DNA from 4 places in the Paenibacillus sp. FSL M7-0802 genome. Region 3 is predicted to be linked to each of the others. Evidence: a T-box and tRNA genes for the amino acid it is inferred to sense, from the RefSeq annotation. Region 3 holds a T-box; the other regions hold tRNA genes.
What was found. The T-box of region 3 lies ahead of leuS (leucine--tRNA ligase). A T-box ahead of a tRNA ligase gene usually reads a tRNA of that ligase, here a tRNA-Leu.

Region 1 (2,206 bases), 4.1 Mb from region 3:
TTATGGACGAAAAAGTACATGCATACAAGGATCAAATCAGCCATTTGAAAGATCAGTTGCCCGAGGTAGTTCATGCATATCATCGCTTTACCGGAGAGTGCTTTCAAGCCGGCAGCTTAGATGAGAAAACCAAGCAACTGATTGCGCTAGGCATTGGCTTATTTGCCAACAATGAAGTATGCACGTTTTATCACGTGGACGAGGCGCGGTCCAAAGGAGCCAGTGATCAGGAAATTATGGAGACCATTGCTGTGGCCGCAGCAGTAGGTGGAGGACATGCTCTAAGTCAAGGGGTTACGCGTGTACAGAAGGCGTTGCAATAAAGCAAATCATTAATAGATATGCTTATACTTCGTGATAGCGAATATAGATCGATTTTGATATATGATGGTTATGGAAAGGAGCTTCCGAGCACAGTTGGTGTCTGCGGAAGCTTCTTTCTTTTGCGTGTTTGTTGTGCGGGGACTATGCTCTTCTGCTTGCGGCAAAAGCAGCAGGGCGAGACGTTTTACGCTTATAGGCCAAAGAGGATGTAACCAAACTTCGTTCAACGATGCGTAGGGGTTTGGAAGTTGAATTGTTTGGTAATTCGGGGCGATGTTTCTCTAGTAAAGGAAGGGCGGCTGTATGAGGCATGGAGGTCGAGAGCCCCAGATATGCTCGCATCCGCTCATACATTTCTTTACGGAATGCTGGCATAGCCATATTGAACTGCTCTTTATTTCCTTTACTTATATAGGTGGCGTGAACGCCGGAGTGGTTTTGTTGTATGTCTAGAACATGAATGTGATATTTATTAAATTCATGCTTTATTTCAGATAGCAGGATTCCGGTACGATCTACACCTGCGTTAACCATTTCGACATAAAGATCAGGGGTTTTCAGCATACCGCTTTCTTCAAGAATTAGGCTGTCCCGCTCAAATACTTTTTGAATAAAGGTAAGGAGCAGATAACTTTTCACAAGAGACCATTCATGCTGAGTAGTATCTAAAGAAGTCATTACCATTCACCGCCTTAGGAAAATGTGATGATAATTCATAACCGATTGAAAAAAAAAGAACCTTCGTTCCCGAGAACTTATGTTCTTATTTTAGTTTATTATTCCTTTTTTATCAAGGGGAAATTAACAAACATAAAAGGTTTGACATCTTGATATGAGCATGGTATGATCTATCTTGTCGCTAAGAAAGATTGATCTTTCGAGGTATATGACAACATATATGCGGTCGTGGCGGAATTGGCAGACGCGCACGGTTCAGGTCCGTGTGGGCTAACCCCCGTGGAGGTTCGAGTCCTCTCGACCGCATCATCTTATAATATACAGGTTCGTGAATTGCTTTTGTAGCAGTTTGCGGACCTTTTTGTATGCTTAAAAGATTTAAGTTGTTACCCAAGACCTGTGTCGAAGAAATCTCTCCGAAGCTATGAGAACAGGATAATAAGTCTACTGTTGGAATGACCTTATAAGCGCATTCCGGTGGATTTTTTCCCATTTCTATTATGAAGTCGATATTTTCACCTCTTCTATCTCTTTCTTTCCAGCCTTGCCATGCTTGATCTTATTTCAGTTCAATCTACTCAATATGCTTACCAATGGCTGTCGAAATTTTCCTAATTGAATCTACTAAATACGAGACTTTTGGAGGCGATTAAAAAATAACAAATAAAACAACTGCCGCTCGTGAGATGTAGCGGCAGTTGTTTAGAATTAACTACATGGAATTAACTGTATCAAAACTCAACATCTCTTTTTTTCTTGGAGCGCGCCCCTGCCAAACGAACAACTAGCGAAGCTACCACCAAAATTGCAGTTACTCCCACAAGGATAACAAAAAAGGATTGATCAAAAGCAGAACGGCCCGCATCTTTCAGTGCTTCTGCAGCCTGGGCAGGCAAACCCTCTGCAGCTATGAGCGCTTCATCCAGGCTGTCTTTCACATTCGCTGGAACGTGGAGTCCCGTAGGGACTTTCATAGCTAGGGAATACGCAAGAGTTGACATGCTTCCGATGATAGCAATCCCCGATGCTCCTCCCATTTCATAGGCAACTTCTTCAATCGATGCAGCCATGCCTGCTTTGTGTGCCGGGGCATAGTTCATAATGGAGTGAGATGCTGCTGTCATACCTGCTCCCAAACCCACACCAAGTAAAGCCAATCCAAGAATCTGCCCGGCCATGCCTGAATTAAATTGCGTGAGATAGA
Region 2 (2,206 bases), 3.5 Mb from region 3:
CCGTCTAGAGTCTGCTAATGGTGTGAATTGCGATTATATGTGGATAAAAAACACTCTGCCACCTGAGGAAAGGGACAGAGTGTTTTTGGTGTTGTGACCACATTGGCGAAGCGACGCATCAGGGGGATGCTGGAAGGCGTTTGAATAGACCTGAGGAGGAAAACAGTCTAGGTTCATCCAATTGGTTATTATGGCTCATATAAAGAGGTAGAGTGATGTAGGAGCTGGACCAATGTCTGTGAAGAAAGCGACGCTGAGATGCAGTTGGCTCAGGTTGGTTAAGCTTCTTCCAGGCAGAGAGGAGCTCGCTTGTCATACGCTCCATAAGAGGGTTCTTTTCCTCATAAGGAGGATTGAGTAGTTTGAAGGCATCTTCCACACAGAAGGACACCGCTGCGCTAAGATAGCCGTGAACGGTCTGTTCTACATCGTTTCCGAGGAGGAAGTTAATCCAGGTGTGAACGGTAGCGAGTGTGCCAATCGCATTGTATTGAATGAGTATGGATTCCAACTGGTCAAATTCAAGCCAAGGATAAAGAGCCTTAGCGAGCTTGAGTAGACGCTGACCGGATAGACGAAACTCCTTCACATGCTGCCAGGAGGGACGTTGGGTATGCAGCATCTTATCAATGAGGGCGATCCGCCAACTGTCATTCTGCTGGATGGCGACATACAGACTTTTGATAGCCATGCCGTCAACGGTTGTAAATTGAGGATACAAATCATCCAGCATGTAATGTTCCAGGTCTTGTAGACTGTTCAAATGTCCGTTACGGGATAGTTTCTCCAGTCCGTTGAAACGGGTGAAGCCACCAACAGGTAGGGAAGGGTCCAACAATAATGCATAGTTCAGCAAGCGGTTGCCTTTATGCAGGGTGGTTCGCCTCCTCGAAGTGAATCCTTATGTTACGTTATTTCACTCTTTACTTGGGGGGGACGAAAGATATTCGAAATATATGTAATATATATTTACATTTAAGTAGCTTTTGTGTCAAATTAAATATTCTTATCGCTCATATATGTTAGTTAAAATAACATATAAAATAATTATTATATTTTTGTTTACAAATAGTTGATGAGAGAGTATAATAAATCTGTTGCCTCATTACATTATGATTTGCGGTCGTGGTGGAATGGCAGACACGCTATCTTGAGGGGGTAGTGGGCGTACGCCCGTGGAGGTTCGAGTCCTCTCGACCGCATTATATGCAAGACTCAGTTAAAAAAGCATCCTGACACGGTTTACGTGAAGGGATGCTTTTTTTGTTAAGCATTTTTCGTTATATCCTTTTGCCACAGAACAACGGTAGACAACCGGTCGTTTATTAACTGTGATAAAGAAGGATGTCAGTTTTGCTGCAAAAGCTTCTCTATATCTCCCGCCAGCTTATCTGGAGTGGTTTGCGGTGCATAGCGCTTAAATACGTTACCTTCTCGTGTAATTAAGAATTTAGTAAAATTCCATTTGATCGCTTTGGACCCTAATACCCCCGGAGCAGTTTGGGTCAGGTAACGAAATAAGGGGTGCGCTTGATCGCCATTGACATCTGTCTTGGCGAACATCGGAAAGGTAACACCATAATTGATCTGGCAAAACTCGGAAATCTCCTCGCTGGAACCTGGCTCTTGTTTGGCAAATTGGTTGCTGGGAAATCCCAAAATTTCGAGCCCCTGTTCATGGTACTGGTCATATAGCTCTTGTAGCGCTTTGTATTGGGGGGTTAACCCACATTTGCTGGCAGTGTTCACGATAAGCAGAACGTTCCCTTCATATGTGGATAACGGAATTTGTTTCCCTTGCAGGGTGTGCGCATCATATTCATAAACGGTCATAGTATCTCTCCTTATTCAATATTCAGCAATTAAATTGTAAGCAATTAAAATCGAGGTTGCAAGTTTTGAAAAGCTGTATCAAGCCTTTAGCCGCTGTAAAATCGTATTTTGTTCAAAACAGTAAATCGCACCGCAAATGGAGCGAATTAAGGTGTTTCTTCTTATAAAAGCGGGTTCAATCGGTGTTTAGCTGGTACATATAGCGTATTTTCTTCTCTTTTTACAAAAAAAGGCCAAAAACGCCCTACCCTACGCCAATATTGACATGCTTGTCATTTTCGAAAAGGGATGAAAAACAGAGATTGAAGGAGCTGTGAGAAGCATAGTTGCATTGTAAGCGCTATTATTAATATCCTAGGCTCTAAAGGCCGAT
Region 3 (2,206 bases):
GAAGGCAGAATTGTCCAAAGCGGGTTTTCGTGATGTGAAGGTATATGCGGATTTTGAATGGGTAGAAGCAGAAGATGACGCGGCGAGACTGTTTTATGTTGCTGTAAAATAGCAAGGCTTCATTTAGCGAGTATGGGAAAAGAAAGACGCTTTTCATGATGACATGAAGGGCGTCTTTTTGCACTCATATATTCACTTTATAGCTCAGCTGAAGCTCATCACCCGGTACACCCCGAATGCCCCAGTTCTGTTTGGGTGTTTCAAATATAGTAATCTCAAGATCCTGTGGAGAAATACCCAAAAGATCGTTAATTCTTTGGAATAACAGGTTAATGAGTTGCTTCTTAGCTTCTGTCGTTCTGCCTTCAAAGATACTGATTTCAATAATGGTGTACGCCTCAGAGCGACCATCGGCATATATAAAGTCTTCCTGATCCATAGGAAAAAAACGTTGAAACCTCTTGTCAGGAGGATATTTGAACGCATCCACCACAGCAGAATGAATCACCTCTGAAAGTTGCTTTTTGATTGGATTTAGAGTTTCTTTTATTCCGTAAATTTTAATCTGTGCCATTTCTCAGCTCACCTTTCTTATCTCAACTCATCTCAACTTGAAGCGATTTAATTCGAAATCATTATAAAACATTCGTATGCATGTGTCATGAACAATTAGTATGAAGAGGGTCTTTAACACCAAAGGTAGTCCTTATTTGACTTTTTTCGCGGTTTTCAATATAATAGTGCCATTATTAACGGTTAAACAATCGCTGATGAGGAATAGTAGCTTTGTCTGGACATGTAGAGAGCTGGCGGGTGGTGCAAGCCGGTTGACAGTGCAAAGTGAACTCGCCTCGGAGATATGCGTCCAACGCAGGAATGCCCTATACAGGTGCTTGTATCCTGTTATTAACCCGCATCGGATCACCTCCGTTATCAGGTGCAAAGGGAGTAGAACGCGAAGAACGCTTTCTGCTAACTAGGGTGGTACCACGGGAATATAACCTCTCGTCCCTAGCGCTGACACGCTACGGGATGCAGAGGTTTTTTTGTTGCATACCGTTTGAGGAGGAAAAGACAATGACAGACACACAGCCGAAGCACGGCTATCAACCGCAAAGTATTGAACCAAAATGGCAGAAATATTGGGATGAGAACAAGACGTTCCGTACCGGGGAAGAGCCGGGCAAACCGAAGTTTTATGCTTTGGATATGTTTCCGTACCCATCTGGAGCCGGCCTACATGTAGGCCACCCAGAGGGCTACACAGCTACGGATATTGTTTCACGATATAAAAGAATGCGCGGCTACAACGTACTGCATCCGATGGGTTGGGACGCCTTCGGTCTGCCTGCCGAGCAGCATGCGCTGGATACAGGGGAGCACCCACGCGAAATTACGGTGAAAAATGTAAATAACTTCCGCCGTCAAATCAAATCGCTCGGCTTCTCCTACGACTGGGATCGTGAAATCAGCACGACGGATCCTGATTATTACAAATGGACACAGTGGATCTTCATCCAGCTGTACAAGCGCGGTCTTGCATATGTAGCTGAAGTACCTGTGAACTGGTGCCCGGCGCTGGGAACGGTGCTAGCGAATGAAGAAGTTATTGACGGTAAGAGTGAGCGTGGCGGTCATCCGGTCGTCCGTAAACCAATGCGTCAATGGATGCTGAAAATTACGGAATACGCGGATCGTCTGCTGGAGGATCTGGAGGAACTGGATTGGTCTGAGAGTATTAAGGATATGCAGCGGAACTGGATCGGTAAGTCTACCGGGGCAGAGGTTCGTTTTCCAATTGAAGGCTATGACGAGCAACTCACAGTATTTACAACCCGTCCAGATACACTGTTCGGCGCAAGCTACTGTGTGCTGGCACCAGAGCAGGAATTGGTAGATATTATCACTACGCCTGAGCAAAAGGATGCTGTACAACAGTACCGTGAACAAGCTGCTCGTAAAAGCGATCTGGAGCGTACGGATCTGGCCAAGGATAAAACAGGCGTATTCACAGGAGCTTATGCAGTGAACCCGGTGAACGGCGAAAAGCTGCCGATCTGGATTGCTGACTATGTACTTGCAGGCTACGGAACTGGAGCGATTATGGCTGTACCTGCTCACGATGCGCGTGACTGGGAATTTGCCAAGCAATTCGGATTGAATATCATTGAGGTTGTCCAAGGTGGAGATGTGGCTAATGAGCCAT
Region 4 (2,206 bases), 4.0 Mb from region 3:
GTCGTAAACATCATAGTCTACAACGCTTTTTTACTCCACTATTCATTTCGAATCATTTTCTAACAATTTCACATCTTCTCCTTGCTGTTGTCTTATTTTGATATTAGCCCTCCCCCAAGAACACATTAAGTCAATAATTTCATTTGCTGTAATTCCATATTCCGTTATATAATACTCCACTTTTGGAGGCATTTGATTATACACATGTCTACCTATGATACAATCCTTTTCAAGTTCGCGAAGTTGCTGTATAAGAACCTTTTGAGAAATGCCCGGAATACTACGCTGTAATTCACTTGTCCTTTTTCTACCAGACATTAATAAACAAATGATTAATGATTTCCATTTACCTCCGATGATCTCAAGTGTTGCTTCTATGCCTAAATTATATTGTTTCATAGTACCACCTCTTCAACGCTAAAAATAACAAAGTTTATCTAATTAATTTTATAATTGCGTATCTTCACTCTAAGTCCAATGCACACTTTCAAGTAACTATCTTACTTTATTGTGTGTATTTACTTTTTTTGAAGCATACAGAATAATAATAGAGCATCTACAAAGGCAAATATGTTACGTAAGAAAGGTGATTTATGATGAAAACTCTTGTGATTTTAGCTCATCCCCATATCGAAGATTCTAGAGTAAATAACAGATGGAAACGAGAATTACTTCAATATACCAATGAAATTACAATTCACGAAATTTATAAAGAGTACCCAAACTGGAGCATTGATGTTTTGAAAGAGCAAAAGTTACTTGAAGCACATAGTAATATCATATTTCAATTCCCTTTATATTGGTATAGTTACCCGCCTTTATTAAAAAAATGGATGGATGATGTTTTTACTCATGGATGGGCTTATGGTTCACAAGGTGATAAGCTAAAAGGAAAGAAGCTAGGGATAGCCATGTCCATTGGCGATAAAAAAGAAAATTACTCACCTACTGGTTCCGTTTCTTTTACTGTAGATGAAGTTATAGCACCTTTTAAAGCAAGCGCAGTGCATGTTGGCGCGATAACATTACCCTATTTCGCTGTCTTCGGAGCCTCGTTTCAAGCAAGCGACGAAGACATTAATCAGAGTGCAAAGGACTATATTAAATATATATTTCAGTATAAATAAAATAGTTATAATGGTACACGCATCTTAACCATATAAAAACAGGCTCTTGGTGGCATCCAGCCAATCCAAGAACCTGTAAATGTTAGGCTATGATGCGGTCGAGAGGACTCGAACCTCCACGGGGGGTTAGCCCACACGGACCTGAACCGTGCGCGTCTGCCAATTCCGCCACGACCGCATATTATGTATTCACACCGATGTTTTTCAATCACGGTAATTCAGATTATATCTCCCATAGAACATAAAATCAAGCTATTTTTATATTATATTTTCTATGAATCATTTCCGCAAATATAAGAAAATCACTGGATATCACAAACCAGATATGGTAAAATGGGTCCATCAGGAAAGGAGGTGCGTCAACATCAATAATCACATGTTGAGCGTATCCCTTACCCGGTCCGTTATTCTCTAATTTACAGAGTTGACGGAGGCGCGGGATACGGATCAAAGCTTTAATTAAGCGCCACGGGTAGAAAGACCGTCCTCGGACGGTCTTTTTTATTTCAACATCATCTATAAGATTACATACTGCACTGTGAAAAGAGGAGATACGATGTCGATTAGACCCGCAAATGTGGAAGAGCTCAACGAGTTGGCAGCCATCTGGCTAGATGCTTCCATAGAAGCCCATCATTTTATTGCTCCGCAGTATTGGGCATCACAAGTTACCGAGATGGAAAACAGGTACCTTCCCCTCGCTCAAAACTACGTTATCATACAAGATGATCATAGCATTGGCGGCTTTGTTTCCATGTTGGATGGATACTTGGCGGCTCTGTTTATACGTGTTGATTCTCAAAGAAAAGGCTATGGCAAGTTACTACTAGATTGGATCAAGAAGCAACATGATGAGATTCAATTAAAAGTATACCAGTCGAACACGAAAGCATTTAACTTCTATACCAAAAATGGATTTACCATTCAAGCGGAATCTGTTGATGCCGAAACTGACGAGAAAGAATTTGTGATGGCATGGACAAAACATTAACGATAATGAAACACCTTTAGCTATATAGTCTTCTTATTTAACCTATAGACCTCGGTATATAAAATCTCTTTAAACGGAGCAAAATCCT

Region 1: it encodes a tRNA-Leu, which carries the amino acid that the T-box ahead of leuS (leucine--tRNA ligase) is inferred to sense. The anticodon was not compared.
Region 2: it encodes a tRNA-Leu, which carries the amino acid that the T-box ahead of leuS (leucine--tRNA ligase) is inferred to sense. The anticodon was not compared.
Region 4: it encodes a tRNA-Leu, which carries the amino acid that the T-box ahead of leuS (leucine--tRNA ligase) is inferred to sense. The anticodon was not compared.

The regions. Positions count from the first base shown of each region.
Region 1 covers NZ_JBBOSD010000001.1:686,740-688,945, reverse strand. Annotated here, with positions in the region: gene MHB54_RS03460 (carboxymuconolactone decarboxylase family protein) at 1-323, shown strand, start outside; gene MHB54_RS03455 (hypothetical protein) at 466-1,002, opposite strand; tRNA gene MHB54_RS03450 (tRNA-Leu) at 1,225-1,308, shown strand; gene MHB54_RS03445 (MFS transporter) at 1,734-2,206, opposite strand, start outside.
Region 2 covers NZ_JBBOSD010000001.1:1,245,938-1,248,143, reverse strand. Annotated here, with positions in the region: gene MHB54_RS06245 (urease accessory protein UreF) at 119-856, opposite strand; tRNA gene MHB54_RS06240 (tRNA-Leu) at 1,120-1,202, shown strand; gene MHB54_RS06235 (glutathione peroxidase) at 1,348-1,833, opposite strand.
Region 3 covers NZ_JBBOSD010000001.1:4,785,522-4,787,727, forward strand. Annotated here, with positions in the region: gene MHB54_RS21970 (class I SAM-dependent DNA methyltransferase) at 1-112, shown strand, start outside; gene MHB54_RS21975 (tautomerase family protein) at 185-574, opposite strand; T-box leader at 759-1,016, shown strand; gene leuS (leucine--tRNA ligase) at 1,078-2,206, shown strand, end outside.
Region 4 covers NZ_JBBOSD010000001.1:775,870-778,075, forward strand. Annotated here, with positions in the region: gene MHB54_RS03880 (winged helix-turn-helix transcriptional regulator) at 43-399, opposite strand; gene MHB54_RS03885 (NAD(P)H-dependent oxidoreductase) at 597-1,127, shown strand; tRNA gene MHB54_RS03890 (tRNA-Leu) at 1,221-1,305, opposite strand; gene MHB54_RS03895 (N-acetyltransferase) at 1,684-2,118, shown strand; gene MHB54_RS03900 (GNAT family N-acetyltransferase) at 2,139-2,206, opposite strand, start outside.